DNA from 3 places in the Acetobacterium sp. MES1 genome. Region 3 is predicted to be linked to each of the others. Evidence: a T-box and tRNA genes for the amino acid it is inferred to sense, from the RefSeq annotation. Region 3 holds a T-box; the other regions hold tRNA genes.

Region 1 (4,713 bases), on a different contig from region 3:
GTTCTGGCCGGGATTATCATTGGCATCCTCTGTGCTCTTTTTTCCCGGTGGTTGGTTTTTCGTTTTTCCGACACCCCCTGGATGCATAAGCTGCTGGACTGAAAAATGGCTCTGATTATTCAATCAGAGCCATTTTTTTCCTTATATCCACTACTTCTTCCAAACTAAGCTGTCCAGGGGCAGTTTTCCCGGCGCCAGCCACAAAAGTCAGTGAACCACCACACAGTTCGGGGGCGATGCGCGTTATTGATCCCTTTACTCCCATGGCAATGGCAATCATCGCTTTGGGAAATTTCTCATTATAGGTGAGTGTTACCTGCATCAGACGGCGAACATCGTCCGTTGACTGGGGCATTACTGCCAACTTAAGTAGATCTCCACCGGCCTCCTCCATGGCTGTAAAAATATCCCATATCTTAGCTGAAGCCGGAGTTTTCCCAAAATCATGGTATGATACAATCCACTGAGTCTCACTTGTTTTAAGAGCCTCTTTGATCCTTGTCAAAAAAGCAGCCTCGTTGTTAAGTTCCACATCCACATAGTCAACCCGGTTACTTTTTATTGCAGCAATCACCGCAGCTGCTCGAATCTCATCGGAAGTTTCGACAACACCACCTTCACAATGACTGCGATAAGTATAAATCAACCCCTGATCAGGCATTCTGATTTTCATTTCACTTAACAATTCCTGTTCGTCTGCAACGGTAAGAATCTCTCCCGGCATAAAATGATCCCGACGCCACTCCAGAAAATCACAGCCATTTGCCACCCCCACTTCAACATCAGCCAACAGTTCATTACGATTGGCGCTGATCAATGGAACACACGAGGTAAAAGTGTTTTTTTCGATTAATTTATATGTCTTTTGCCTATCCATAAAATTCTTCCTTCCAAATCTTTCGCTCATCGTAGCGAATACCATCCTGGTGACAGCAGATCGTTACTTGTGGTTTAAAAGCCCGATATTTTTGATCTCCACCGAAATGGTACCATCCGGATTATTTTTAAATTCGATAATGTCATTTCGCTTTAGCTGATCCGTAGGGATACTGATTTCAATACCGGTATCGGTAATGAACTTTTGCTTACTGAATATTTTCTTTTCGATATTTGACGTAACCGGAATCCTTTTATCATAAAGCCCCTTTTCTTCCAACGACGATCTGAAACGCTCCTGAATGGTCGAATCCCCATCAAAAACGACTTTAGCCAGATTATCGACATCAATTTCGTTTTCGGTTTCATAGTCGCCTGCCAACACCGTTTTAACTGCATTCAGCTTTTCATAATCACCGCCATATTCTCTGACAATCACTTCTTTGACAGTTTTATCAATAATGTCAAAAGCCTCCTTTTCGGAAATCGCCGGCTCACAAAAAATCAATTGGCTGGAAATATAATAAGCCTTCTCGTTATTGATCAGATATTGTTTTTCCTTTAGAAGCAGCTCATCGCTGGCCAGGTTGATAAGAATAAACTCATCCAGTTTCTGACTTTCCGTTGGCAGTACACAGGGCTGAACCAGAATATCATTTGTCAGACCATTGTCGGTATTGACGTAGTGGATGTATCCCTGTTTGTAATTAAATTTGAAAATTCCCAGATAGTTTTCATGTTCGATGTTAAAGTCCACAAAAACCAGATCGGCGGAGGGTATCTCTATATTTTCCAGCATATAGTCAAAAAACAACTGCGATATTTCAGAGCTAACTCGGATCAGCTCATGGGGATTATTCTTATAATCAATGATTCGCTCTTTAAAAGGACTCCCCACCCGAAACATGGTTCGTTTAATTTCCGGATCCTTTAGCGATCTTAACACATGTTTTTCGACATATTCTTTGATCAACACCGTCATATTTAAAAGCATGTCCGATAACACCGGGATACTTGCATTGGTATCCAAAACATGTAAAATTGCTTTGTTAATACTGATTTCTGGTTTCATTTCATTTTCCTATTCTTATTACGTTTGATCAGATGACATTCAACAAACTTTCGGGTAAATAAAAAACAGCCACGAATGACTGTTTAAGCACGTTTATGGTACGCCCAGAGGGGCTCGAACCCCCAACCTACTGGTTCGAAGCCAGGCACTCTATCCAATTGAGCTATGGGCGCACATAAGTAGATTAAAAAGAATGACTCGGACAATCGCCCAAATCGCTTCAAATTTATTAAATTTTGGAGCGGAAGACGGGATTTGAACCCGCGACCCTCGCCTTGGCAAGGCGATGCTCTACCACTGAGCCACTTCCGCTTATAATTGGTGCGGATGAAGGGACTTGAACCCCCACATCATTCGATACTAGATCCTAAGTCTAGCGCGTCTGCCAATTCCGCCACATCCGCTAAGCAATGCTGTCATCTGTAACGTGCTTGATTATAATAACAAAATACGTAGGCTTTGTCAACCCACTTTGAAACTTTTTTTATATTTTATATGCTGTCTTTAAATAATTCCATTATATTATTTTTTGAACCATAGATCAAAACCCGGTCTCACTGTTTAATTTCATCAGAAGAAATAACATGATCCATGATTATATTCCCCCGTTTGATTAACAAAACATTTAATTTATAGGTATGCCGAAAATTCATTTCCAATAAGGTTTTATCTCTGATCTCCGGGGGAATGCAGGTTACAAAAACCTCAGCGATGAGCTTATCGTGAAACATTTCCAGAATGCGAACATTATTACAAAATGCTCCCTTTGTTTTGTTTTTAGCCAGGCGCTCCACTAATTCATCAAATTTTCGGATGATCCATTTTGATCGGGTTATCACTAAAATTACCACAAGAAAAACCAGTGAATAAAGTATTGTCATCCAATTGATCTGATCCCCTGAAGAACGAATAAATAAATTGACTAAAAGCGAAACCCCGGAAACCGCAAACAGATAGCCAAACAGCATCATCACTCGAGCCAAATTACGCCTCGCCGCCGAATTAAGGATCAATTCGCTTTCTCTCGTGGTAAAGCCGCTGTTCGTCATACAGGATACCGCCTGAAAACGGGCCTTATCTTCCCGCAGACCGGTCAGACGAAAAAGCACGGTAAATATCTCCACCAGGATAAAATAGGCAATTATCAGGACAAAAAAACTAATCAGTGATACATTAAAACTCATACTACTCCTTTTTAAAGGCCACCGATCCGAATCATTTACCGGCATGACCTTCAGATTTATATTATGCCGCACGATCCCGATTAAATCAAGTCTCGTCTTTTTTTGATATGATTTTTTAACTCACTGGGGGTATTTAAATTGCAGAACATATCCCAGTCGGGACTGAACTCTCGCCCTTTTTTCTCATCAATATAATAGAGATTTTCATGCTCAAAGCATTTATAAATGCTCTTGCGCCCTGTTTCCAGGAAAGAAGCTACTTTAGGGCCAAGATCAGCACGATAGAACGCATTAAAGGGTTCGATCCACTCTTCAAAACGGGTAACGCAACCACCTACATCAGGATTGTTCTCAATCAGTCGCTTCATGTATACCACATAATCATGATTATAAACCGGCATGTCACAAGCTGTTACATAAAGATACTCAGATCGGGCATGCAAAAGACCGGTATAAATACCTACCAGGGATGCCGACACCTCCACAGCATCTGGATACACACCCCGAATCCCAGCAATTTCGGGCAGATCTTCTGGTTTTGATCCGGCAATAATAATATCTTCAAAATCTAAGGAAAGCTGTTTAACAATGCGATTGATGATATTTTCGCCATCAATCCGTAATTTTTTTTTGTCATATCCCATTCGTCGACTGAGGCCCCCCGACAAGATTACTGCTGTACCAAACTTCTTCAAATCCATCCTCCTTTAATCGAAAAAGGGTGCTTATGCGCACCCTTTTTGGTTTGTGACTATTTACTTACTAATATTGACTTTGACAACTTTAAATGGTGGAATTTTAGCTATTGGATCTAATTCTCCGCCGGTTAGATGATTAGCACCGCTGTTTCCATAATGGAATGGCATGAACAGATTCGTTTCCATAATTCCCTTATTGAAACGGGTTTTTGCAGAAACATTTCCTCTGGGCGACGTAACGGTAATGAAATCTCCCTCATTGATGTCATATTCTTTAGCTGTTTCGGGATTGATTTCGACAAATGGGTCACCAGCGATTTCCTCGATTCCTGGTGTCCGCATGGTCATGGTTCGGGTATGATAGTGCTGCAAAATACGACCGGTCATCAGAATCAGTGGGTATTTTTCATCAGCCTGATCTTCAGGTGGGATATAATCGGCAATCATAAAGGCCCCTAAACCGCGTGTGAATTTTTCAGCATGGAGGAATTTTGCCCCCTCTGAATCCTTACTCAGGCATGGCCATTGAATCCGATCGCCATTTCTGAGTCGTTCATGAGAAACCCCGGTGTAGCTGGGAGTTACAGAGGCAATCTCATCCATGATTTCTTCTGCACTGTTAAAGTCGAAGCCTTTGGCTCCCAGCTTCTGAGCAATTAAAGAAATAATTTCCCAGTCATTCTTAGCTTCTCCGGGAGCTTCTACCGCTTTTCGGAGTAACTGAATACGGCGTTCCGTATTGGTGAAGGTACCATCCTTTTCAGCATATACAAAGGCTGGCAGGACAACATCCGCATACTCTGTCGTTTCAGTTAAGAAGATGTCCTGGACTACAACAAAATTGGCTTTTTCAAGAGCATGTTTAACATGATTTGTGTCCGGA
Region 2 (4,713 bases), on a different contig from region 3:
ACATTGTCGTTGCCGATCTTCACAATGACATAAGTCCTATTAAAAACAGTGGGTTAAAACACACCCACCGTTTATTATAGTCTCGATTTGATTTTCTTGTCAAGCCAAATAGCGCAATCCCTACCTTAAATATCGGTAATTTGTGCGCCAAAGGGAAACAATGCCAGTTTGGCAAACTTAAACCACTGTAGTCCAAACGGGATCCCAATCAGGGTAATGCAATAGATAATCCCCAGAATCGCCGATGCCGCTGCCAGCCCCCAACCAAAAATCAATATCCATAAAATATTCAGGATCACCGAACCCGTTCCCATCTGTGAATAATCGACCGTTTTTCCAAATGGCCAGAATACCAACTGCGCCATTTTAAAGGCTTGCAACCCCAGAGGAATCCCAATAATCGTGATGCAGCAAAGAATTCCGGCTAAAAACCAACCAATTGCCATAATCAGGCCCCCAAAAATAATCCAGATAATATTCCCAATAATACTCATACTAGTCTCTTTTCATTTTTTATTTTATGGATGGATCCCGAGCGACTGCAGCCTTTTTAAACTCACGATTGCCAATATGACAATACCCGCCGGGATTCTTTATTAGATACTCCTGGTGATAGCCTTCTGCTGCGCTATAGTTCTCCAGCGGCAGCACTTCGATGGCCAGCGGCACCCCATATTCCATCCTTAATGCCTGAACCGACGCTAAGATCACCGCTTCATCGGCAGGATCCGAATAATAAATACCCGTACGATACTGAATTCCCACATCGTTCCCCTGACGATTCACGGCAACCGGATCGATGACTTCAAAATACATACTCAACAAAAATGGTAGGCTGATCACCTGATTGTCATAGGTGACCTTAACTACCTCAGCATGCCCGGTGTTGTGATGACAGACATCCTCGTAGGTGGGATTTTGGGTTTTGCCATTGGCATAACCGACCTCGGTTTTGATGACTCCCCTAATGGCTTTAAAATACATTTCCGTTCCCCAGAAACAGCCGCCAGCCAAGGTGATTTCTCTGACATTATTATTCAAATTTTCTCTTATCATATCAGTTTCCTTTCCAGATTTCCATAATTTTTTCGACCGTGATCACTTGCTGTTCAGCCTGGGTGATCGATGCTGTACCATCGCCAGCCTGCAATCCATAATTGCCAAAGCCACTGTGATTGCCCCCAGCAATTTCATAATAGCTGGCTTCCCGCGGCATCTTATCCCGGCCTTTAGCCAGACCCTGCTGATCAATAATCTGATCGGCACTGCCATAGAGACTTAGTACCGGATGACTGCTTTGAGTCAGCGATTCATTGGGATATGCACCTAAGAGCACCAACCCGGATACCTGATCTTCATGTCCAGCCAGATAGTCCGAGGCCATCGCCCCACCCAGGGAGTGCCCAACCATCACCCAATTCTCAATCTCCGGTATGGTTTCGATTACCGCATCAGCTCCATTTATATTAAACACCGCCAGATTAAAGGGCATGCCGACAATCACTGCCGGATAGCCTTGTTCTGCTAGTGCCCGTACTAACGGAGCATAGGCGATGTCTTCCACCTTCCCGCCGGGATAAAAAATAAAACCTGTTTCATTTTGACCTGCTGTTGGCATAAATATCGTCAGATTACCTTCTTCTCGAACATTCACCTGATCACTTGAAATCAGGGCATCATGAGCCGTTTGATCGGCATGATAGTAGTCCCCCAAATACGTCAATATCCCAATAACCAAAACTACCAATACAATTCCAATTATTTTTACAATTTTTTTAGCGGTTTTTCCTTCTTTCATCGCTGCTCCTTAGTGATGTGGGCGGTTGCTTCTGATCTCACTTTTATACCCCAACCCATTATAAAACAACCATTTCGTCATTTTAATTTTTCAAAAAATAAAAAAACCGCAATCGCTGCGGTTCTGTTTTTTAAATGGTGACCCATGGGCGACTTGAACGCCCGACACCCTGATTAAAAGTCAGATGCTCTACCAACTGAGCTAATGGGTCAGATAGATTAATTAATATTTATTTGTCTTAAAACGACTGAGTTAATGGGTCAGATGCTGTTTTTCTTTTCTCTGCTTAATAAAAATGGCAGGGGTAGCAGGACTCGAACCTACGAAATGCCAGAATCAAAATCTGGTGCCTTACCAACTTGGCTATACCCCTATAAAAATAATAACGATATAAAAAAATGGGGTGGATAATGGGACTCGAACCCACAACATCCAGAACCACAATCTGGCGCTCTAACCGATTGAACTATACCCACCACGATATAAAAACAAACTAAAAAATGGTGCGCCTGAAGGGATTCGAACCCCTGGCACACGGCTTAGAAGGCCGTTGCTCTATCCTACTGAGCTACAGGCGCTCAATCCTTTTCGCAAAAATGGAGCGGGTGAAGGGAATCGAACCCTCGCGACTGGCTTGGAAGGCCAGGGCTCTACCACTGAGCTACACCCGCATTGCCTCTCTTAGAGACAAGTGTTAGTATACTTGAAATAGGCAGTGTTGTCAACTCTTTTTTAATTATTTTTTCTTTTTATGGGCGCTCAAAACTCGGTCAGTCTGAACCGAAACAAGGCTTAGACTATTTTAATTCCAACACCTTTTTTGAAGATATAGGCCGCAATCAAAAATGAACTGATCAGCAATCCCATTGTCAAAAGAACGTGTATCACAATATTGCCCTCGCAGACGCCGATATAGGCGTATCGGGAAACATTAACCAGCGGAAAGATCGGGTTGAGATAGATTAGATTGGCCAGAAATCCCGGTAGTTTGGAAACCTCAAAAAAGACCCCTCCTAAATAGGTAAGTGGCGTGATAATAATTGCCAGAGCAAAATTCATCTTTTCAAAATTGTCCAGTACCAGACCGGCAATTAAACCCACGGAGGCAAAAACAAAGGACGTTGCCGTCAGTGAGAGGACAAAAAAGATTGGATATGCAACTTCATAGCCCACGAAAAATATCGTCGCCACATAAGTCAAAATGCCAACCAGCACCCCGCGAAACATTCCACCAAAGACAAAAGCCAGAATTTTTTCTGCCAGTGAGATGGGATAGCTGTTTAGATCCTGAATGGTGTTTTGAAATTTCTGTGAGATCATTGAAAAAGCGGGATTTTGAAAGGCCGCAAAAATTGCTCCCATCGTCGCTAAACCGGGAACCAGAAAATTGAGATAGCTAATTCCATCAATCCCGACTTCTCTGGTTTGCAGCATTCCCCCGAAGATCAGCATATATAATATATTCGAAATCAGTGGCGCCAGTACTGTCTGTACCGGAACCTTCATAAACCGATGGATTTCTTTATTTAAGAGGGTTGCAAATCCAACTCTGTTATAAAAAACTCTACTTTTCATTTGCCCTCCTAATGTTTAATGATATTTAAATAAATATCTTCCAGTTTTGGTCTTTCGACCACCAGATTGGTGAATTCTAAGTTTTTCTCCGATAGTTGCCTAAAGACTTTGGACAAGTCTTTTTTTGAGGCTTTCAGCTGCAGCCTGGTTTTATCTTCAATACGCGGATGATAGTCACTTAAAAAATCAAAGTCAGCCAGATTAAGCGCCTGATCAAAGTGAACCTCGATGATTGACTCCCGGGAAAAGGCATCCATCAGTTCTTCTTTGGGTTCATCAGCAATAATTTTCCCGCCATCAATAATCACAATCCGCTTGCACAGCTTTTCAGCTTCTTCAATATAGTGGGTGGTCAGGATGATCGTGGTTCCGGACTGATGCAGCTTAACCAGAAAATCATATAAGGTATGGCGCATTTCAATATCAACACCCGCTGTTGGCTCATCGAGAATCAGGATTTTGGGCTTATGAACCAGCGCCTTGGCAATCAGAAACCGTCTGCGCATTCCCCCGGACAGATCCCGAATGCGGGCACTACGTTTTTCGGTTAAGTACAAGGCCTCCAGAACTTCATCAATATAGGCCTTGTTGTTTTTGATCCCAAAGTAACCGGATTGTTTTTTTAAGGCTTCATCAACAGTAAATACAAAATCATAGCCCGTATCCTGGGGGACGATGCCGATAATTTTTTTTGTTTCCAGTTCCTTCTTATCAAGATCGTAACCACCGATGCTGACACTCCCCTGGGTCTTTTTCACATTACCGGCCAGGATATTGATCAAGGTGCTTTTACCCGCCCCATTTTGTCCCAGCAGGGCGGTGAATTCCCCTTCAGCAATTTCTAAATTGATGTTTTTTAAAGCCTCTTTTTTTCCCTTTTGATAGATCATTGATACATCTCTTACACTGAGCATCGCTTGCCTCCTTTTCCCTGCTACAATCAATCATTCCAAAGCGGGATGATTTTTGCCTCGATTTCCCCTTTTTCTATGGTAATCAGCCCATAGCTTGCGGGATCATCCAAGCGGGGTGCCCCTACCGAACCGGGGTTCATCAGCAACACCTGGCCATCATCTTCAATGTAAGCGTGGTGGGTATGTCCATAGAGAATCACTTGCGCACTCTTTTCCAACCCGGCATAGTAAAGATGATGCAGATCATTCTTGACCCCGTGTTTATGACCATGACAGGCAAACACTCTAAACCCACCTAATGTGGTTTCCAGTGACATACTACCCTGATCAGCAAACGAGTCCAAGTTGCCCTTTAAGATGTGAACGGGGGCGTTCGTGATCGTTCGCAGATACAGCGCATCTTCCACATAATCCCCCAAATGGATA
Region 3 (4,713 bases):
ACGACGGATGTGGTCATCCTTTAAGCTTTCTGTCATTTCATCAATTTCTTCTTCTTCATCAAGAATTTTATAACATAAGCTTGACTCTTCTGTTTCCATTAATTCTACCATATCTCTGAGTGTGTTGGAAGTCAAACTGATTAAATTTAACACTTCCTGATTGGCAATATCACTGAAGACGATTTTATTAGTCGCCCGCATCTCAGCCAGCTCCCCGATATTCATGGCATGATCGCCAATTCGCTCCAGATCATGGCTCCCTTTCATGACGAAGGCCAGACGATCATTTTCTTCTTCCGACATATTTTCGTTTGAAAGCTTAACCGAGTATTCCACGATGCCTTGCTGAAATTCATCAATGCGTTCTTCCCGCTTAACTATTTCTTCAACCAGCTTTTCATTCCCATCCATGATGGATTCACAGGCGATTTTAAAATTCTTAAAACTCATTTCGGCCAGGCGATTTGTTTCTTTGACAACCTGACCTAAAGCAACAGAAGGATTATTGAGCAATCGATCATCCAGCTGCAATCCTTTTTCTTCTTCTTTCTCAGGATAGATTCGATCCAGAAAGGTGACAAAATAATTAATCAGGGGGAATAATACAATGGTGTTGGCTACATTAAAAAAGGTATGCGCCATGGCAATTTGTCTTGCCACATTGGGAACCACCTCACCGCTACTACTGATAAATACGCCGGAAATACTGACAATGAATTCATAAATGGGATTAATCGCCATGATGCTGTCCATCCCAACGAGCAGGATCATCACCCAGATGGCGCCAAAAACATTAACAAAAAGGTGGATAAAGGCCGCTTTTTTTGCGGCCGTGGAGGTGCCAATGCAGGAAATCAGAGCGGTCACACAGGTTCCAATATTGGTACCGATTAAAATGGGAATACAGATTTGGATCGCACCGGTTCCCCCAATACTGGCAAATACCCCTGACAAGGCCAGTGCCTGGAGCAAACCAATGGAGGCACTACTGCTTTGTATGATACCGGTGATCAGGGTTCCGATCAAAACTCCCAGCAGCGGATTTTTTCCATAAGTTGATAACAGATAAATGAAATCTTCACTTTCCCGGAGTGGCTCCATTGCAGTTGACATCGCAGCGATACCAAAGAATAAGATCCCAAAACCAAGCATGATACTGCCCCAATCGCGATTTTTTTTGCGGGAACTGAAAAGCGTTATCAGGGCACCAAAGCCGATAAAAACGGGTGCAAGTTCCGTCACATTAAATGCAATTAACTGAGCTGTGACTGTTGTTCCAATATTGGCACCGAGTATAACCCCAGCCGCCTGGGTAAGTGTCATCAGCGCAGCATTGACAAAACCAACCACCATCACCGTTGTGGTGCTGGAACTCTGAACAATCATTGTGACAACGGTTCCCACCAGGATCGCTTTAACCTTATTATTGGTTAAAACTTCCAATAGTTTTTTCATTTTTGTTCCAGCTACCGTTTTTAAGCCTTCGCTCATCATGTGCATCCCAAAAACAAATAACCCTAAACCTCCGAAAAGGCCAATCAGCATTTCTAACGTCATTATTTCCTCCAAAATAATCATTGATTAAGGCAACATCTATTCCAAATTAATAAACATAATGAAAGACCATGCATTTGCAACCTAATATCCTTATGTTAACCAGGATAATCGAATTTCTCTAAATTATATCACCTTTTTGAATTTAACATAATTTTAACATTAACTAATCTCTAAGAGAACCTTTTTTTTAATTATTTTATTTTGTATTTTGTTACTTTATCTTTTATAATATTAACCACGTTAACAATCCATTGCCGATCCTATTTCGGGTTTAATTAAAAAAAATGAAAACGAAGTTAGTCTAAATATCAAAAGTTTGGGTTGACATCCGGGCTTGTATTTGATATTCTTCATTTTAGTTTACAAAACTTAATAACAAAAGCGTTGAGAAAAGAATAACTCAATGGGTCAATGGTTTAAAGCGAACAGATGCTGGTGGAAGATCTGTAACCAAACTCTATGAATGGCACTTTTTGAGCTGCGATACCATTATATCCTTGGGTGATTGACTGGTGTTGCCGTGAAATTCGTTAAATTTTTAAGGTGGTTTGCATAATCGGCAGACAACTTGGGTGGAACCGCGGTTATACCGTCCCTTGTTTTTTAACAAGGGACGGTTTTTTTTATTAAACCTAAATGCTATTTAAGAATAATGATAATCAGGAGGAAAAAAATGTCAGAATTTACCATGGCTGAAATTGTCAGTCTTGCCAAAATGAGGGGAATTATCTTCCCCGGTTCAGAAATTTACGATGGTCTTGCCAACAGTTGGGATTATGGCCCACTGGGTGTTGAAATGAAGAACAACGTTAAAAAAGCCTGGTGGAAGAAATTTGTCCAGGAGTCACCTTATAATGTGGGTCTGGATGCTGCCATCCTGATGAACCCCAAAACCTGGGTCGCCTCGGGACATGTGGGAGGCTTCAATGATCCGCTGATGGATTGCAAAGCCTGTCAATCCCGTTTTCGGGCTGATAAGCTAATTGCTGACTACTATTTTGAAAAGGGCGAGGATGTCATTGTTGATGCCTGGTCCAACGACGAAATGAAGACTTTTATTGAAGAACACAATATTGTCTGTCCGGAATGCGGTAAAATGGATTACACGGATATCCGTCAGTTCAATCTGATGTTTAAAACCTTTCAGGGGGTAAATGAAGATACCGCCAGCGAAATCTTCCTGCGCCCGGAAACAGCCCAGGGTATTTTTGTCAATTTCAAAAATGTTCAGCGAACGACCCGCAAGAAAGTCCCGTTTGGAATCGCCCAAGTCGGCAAGTCCTTCCGAAATGAAATTACACCGGGTAACTTTATTTTTAGAACCCGGGAGTTTGAACAAATGGAACTGGAATTTTTCTGTGCGCCTGGCACCGATCTGGAATGGTTTGATTATTGGAAAGCGTTCTGTAAGAAATGGCTGTTTGACCTCGGGATGAAAGATGAAAATATCCGCTTCCGGGATCACGAGAAAGAAGAGCTTTCCCATTACAGTAATGCCACCACGGATGTGGAGTTTCGCTTCCCCTTTGGCTGGGGCGAGCTTTGGGGCATCGCTGACCGAACCGATTTTGATTTAACCCAACACCAGAACCACTCGGGAAAAGACATGAAGTACACCGATCCGGTTACCAATGAAAAATATATCCCCTACTGTATTGAACCATCGTTAGGGGCTGACCGGGTTTTCCTGGCCTTCTTATGCAACGCCATGGAAAAAGAAACGATTACCAGCGGTGACAAAACCGAAGAGCGCAACGTCATGCGGATACATCCCTTCCTGTCGGCCTACAAAGCTGCTGTCTTACCGCTTTCTAAAAAACTAAGCGATAAAGCCCTGGAAATTTCCACCCTGCTGTCAAAACACTTTATGATTGAATACGACGAAGCGGGCAGCATTGGCAAGCGTTACCGACGTCAGGACGAAATCGGTACGCCTTTCTGTGTCACCGTCGATTTTGACACCCTGGACGATGAATGCGTTACCCTCCGGGACCGCGACACCATGGATCAGGTTCGTATCCCCATCGCTGAAGTGGTCGATTATATTACGAAGCGGATTGATTTTTAGCGAACCTTTTTTTTCAAAAAAAAACGATCCCTGTTCGAAAGCTTTCGAACAGGGATCATTTTTGAGTGATAAATTAAAATTAAGCTTCTTTAATTGCCAATACGTCTTGTGGACATGCTTCAACACAGATACCACAAGCGATACATTTTGAAGGAACATCCCGATCTTCTGATTTAACCAGTACGCCAAATGGACATGCTTCAACACATTTTCCACAGTTTACACATAATTTTTTGCTGATCATGTATACACCTTTGGCATTTTGAGTGATGGCTCCTGCTTCACATGCTTTAGCGCATTTACCGCATTGAACACATACCAATGTTTTAGGGCTACCATCTTCTTTTTCGGTGATGCGAATACAAGCCAATTCTGAAACCGGTTCTTTGTAGAATGCGTTTGCACATGCTAATTCACAACCTAAACACTTAACACATGCTGACTGATCTGCTACGACTACTTTTTTCATTGTTACTCCTCCTTAAGGACAATCTGATCTTTTGATCAAATTTATGTTTGAATTTTTTCAACTGATTTTCATTCTACTGATAAAGCCCAAAAATGTCAACCTAATCCGGAATTTTTATAGGTATTTATCGTGTTTCGCTACTAATCTTCTTCCCGCTGATAAAATATTACAGCTCTTTGCCCGTACTCCTTCTAAACAAGGTTAATTTTTTATCAATTAATTCCCTGCAACAAAAAAAGCTCTTCACATTGGAAAAGCTTCTTTTGCTAATTATGAATGCTGTTTCAGTTTTTCAGCCTGGTCGTTGGTGATCAAAGCATTGACCATTTCATCGATGTCACCGTCGAGAAAAGCATCCAGTTGATAAACGGTCATATTGATGCGGTGATCAGAGATCCGTCCCTGGGGAAAATTGTATGTCCGAATCCGCTCGCTGCGGTCACCAGTGCCGACCTGACTTTTCCGGTTTTCGGCAATTTCACTTTGCTGTTTCTGCTGTTCAATTTCATAAAGTCTGGCTTTTAAAATTTTTAAAGCCTTGTCTTTATTTTTCAGTTGGGACTTTTCATCCTGACAGGTGACCACCATCCCAGTGGGAATATGCGTAATCCGAACCGCC

Evidence for each region. A T-box is a leader RNA that pairs with one kind of tRNA and senses whether it is charged. The one in region 3 lies ahead of BI182_RS12395 (glycine--tRNA ligase), so its partner is inferred to be a tRNA-Gly.
Region 1: it has a tRNA-Gly gene. The T-box ahead of BI182_RS12395 (glycine--tRNA ligase) is inferred to sense a tRNA for this amino acid. The anticodon was not compared.
Region 2: it has a tRNA-Gly gene. The T-box ahead of BI182_RS12395 (glycine--tRNA ligase) is inferred to sense a tRNA for this amino acid. The anticodon was not compared.

What each region holds. Positions count from the first base shown of each region.
Region 1 covers NZ_MJUY01000054.1:4,149-8,861, reverse strand. Annotated here, with positions in the region: gene BI182_RS14560 (phosphatase PAP2 family protein) at 1-102, shown strand, start outside; gene aroD (type I 3-dehydroquinate dehydratase) at 116-877, opposite strand; gene BI182_RS14550 (nucleoid-associated protein) at 941-1,948, opposite strand; tRNA gene BI182_RS14545 (tRNA-Arg) at 2,045-2,121, opposite strand; tRNA gene BI182_RS14540 (tRNA-Gly) at 2,186-2,260, opposite strand; tRNA gene BI182_RS14535 (tRNA-Leu) at 2,268-2,352, opposite strand; gene BI182_RS14530 (hypothetical protein) at 2,503-3,132, opposite strand; gene BI182_RS14525 (molybdenum cofactor guanylyltransferase) at 3,213-3,827, opposite strand; gene fdhF (formate dehydrogenase subunit alpha) at 3,888-4,713, opposite strand, start outside.
Region 2 covers NZ_MJUY01000060.1:101,011-105,723, reverse strand. Annotated here, with positions in the region: gene BI182_RS16605 (YccF domain-containing protein) at 126-494, opposite strand; gene msrA (peptide-methionine (S)-S-oxide reductase MsrA) at 514-1,056, opposite strand; gene BI182_RS16595 (alpha/beta fold hydrolase) at 1,058-1,798, opposite strand; tRNA gene BI182_RS16590 (tRNA-Lys) at 1,934-2,009, opposite strand; tRNA gene BI182_RS16585 (tRNA-Gln) at 2,095-2,171, opposite strand; tRNA gene BI182_RS16580 (tRNA-His) at 2,198-2,274, opposite strand; tRNA gene BI182_RS16575 (tRNA-Arg) at 2,300-2,376, opposite strand; tRNA gene BI182_RS16570 (tRNA-Gly) at 2,396-2,469, opposite strand; gene BI182_RS16565 (ABC transporter permease) at 2,591-3,373, opposite strand; gene BI182_RS16560 (ABC transporter ATP-binding protein) at 3,382-4,287, opposite strand; gene BI182_RS16555 (metallophosphoesterase family protein) at 4,314-4,713, opposite strand, start outside.
Region 3 covers NZ_MJUY01000047.1:28,259-32,971, forward strand. Annotated here, with positions in the region: gene BI182_RS12390 (Na/Pi cotransporter family protein) at 1-1,557, opposite strand, end outside; T-box leader at 1,933-2,157, shown strand; gene BI182_RS12395 (glycine--tRNA ligase) at 2,231-3,625, shown strand; gene BI182_RS12400 (4Fe-4S binding protein) at 3,705-4,094, opposite strand; gene prfA (peptide chain release factor 1) at 4,365-4,713, opposite strand, start outside.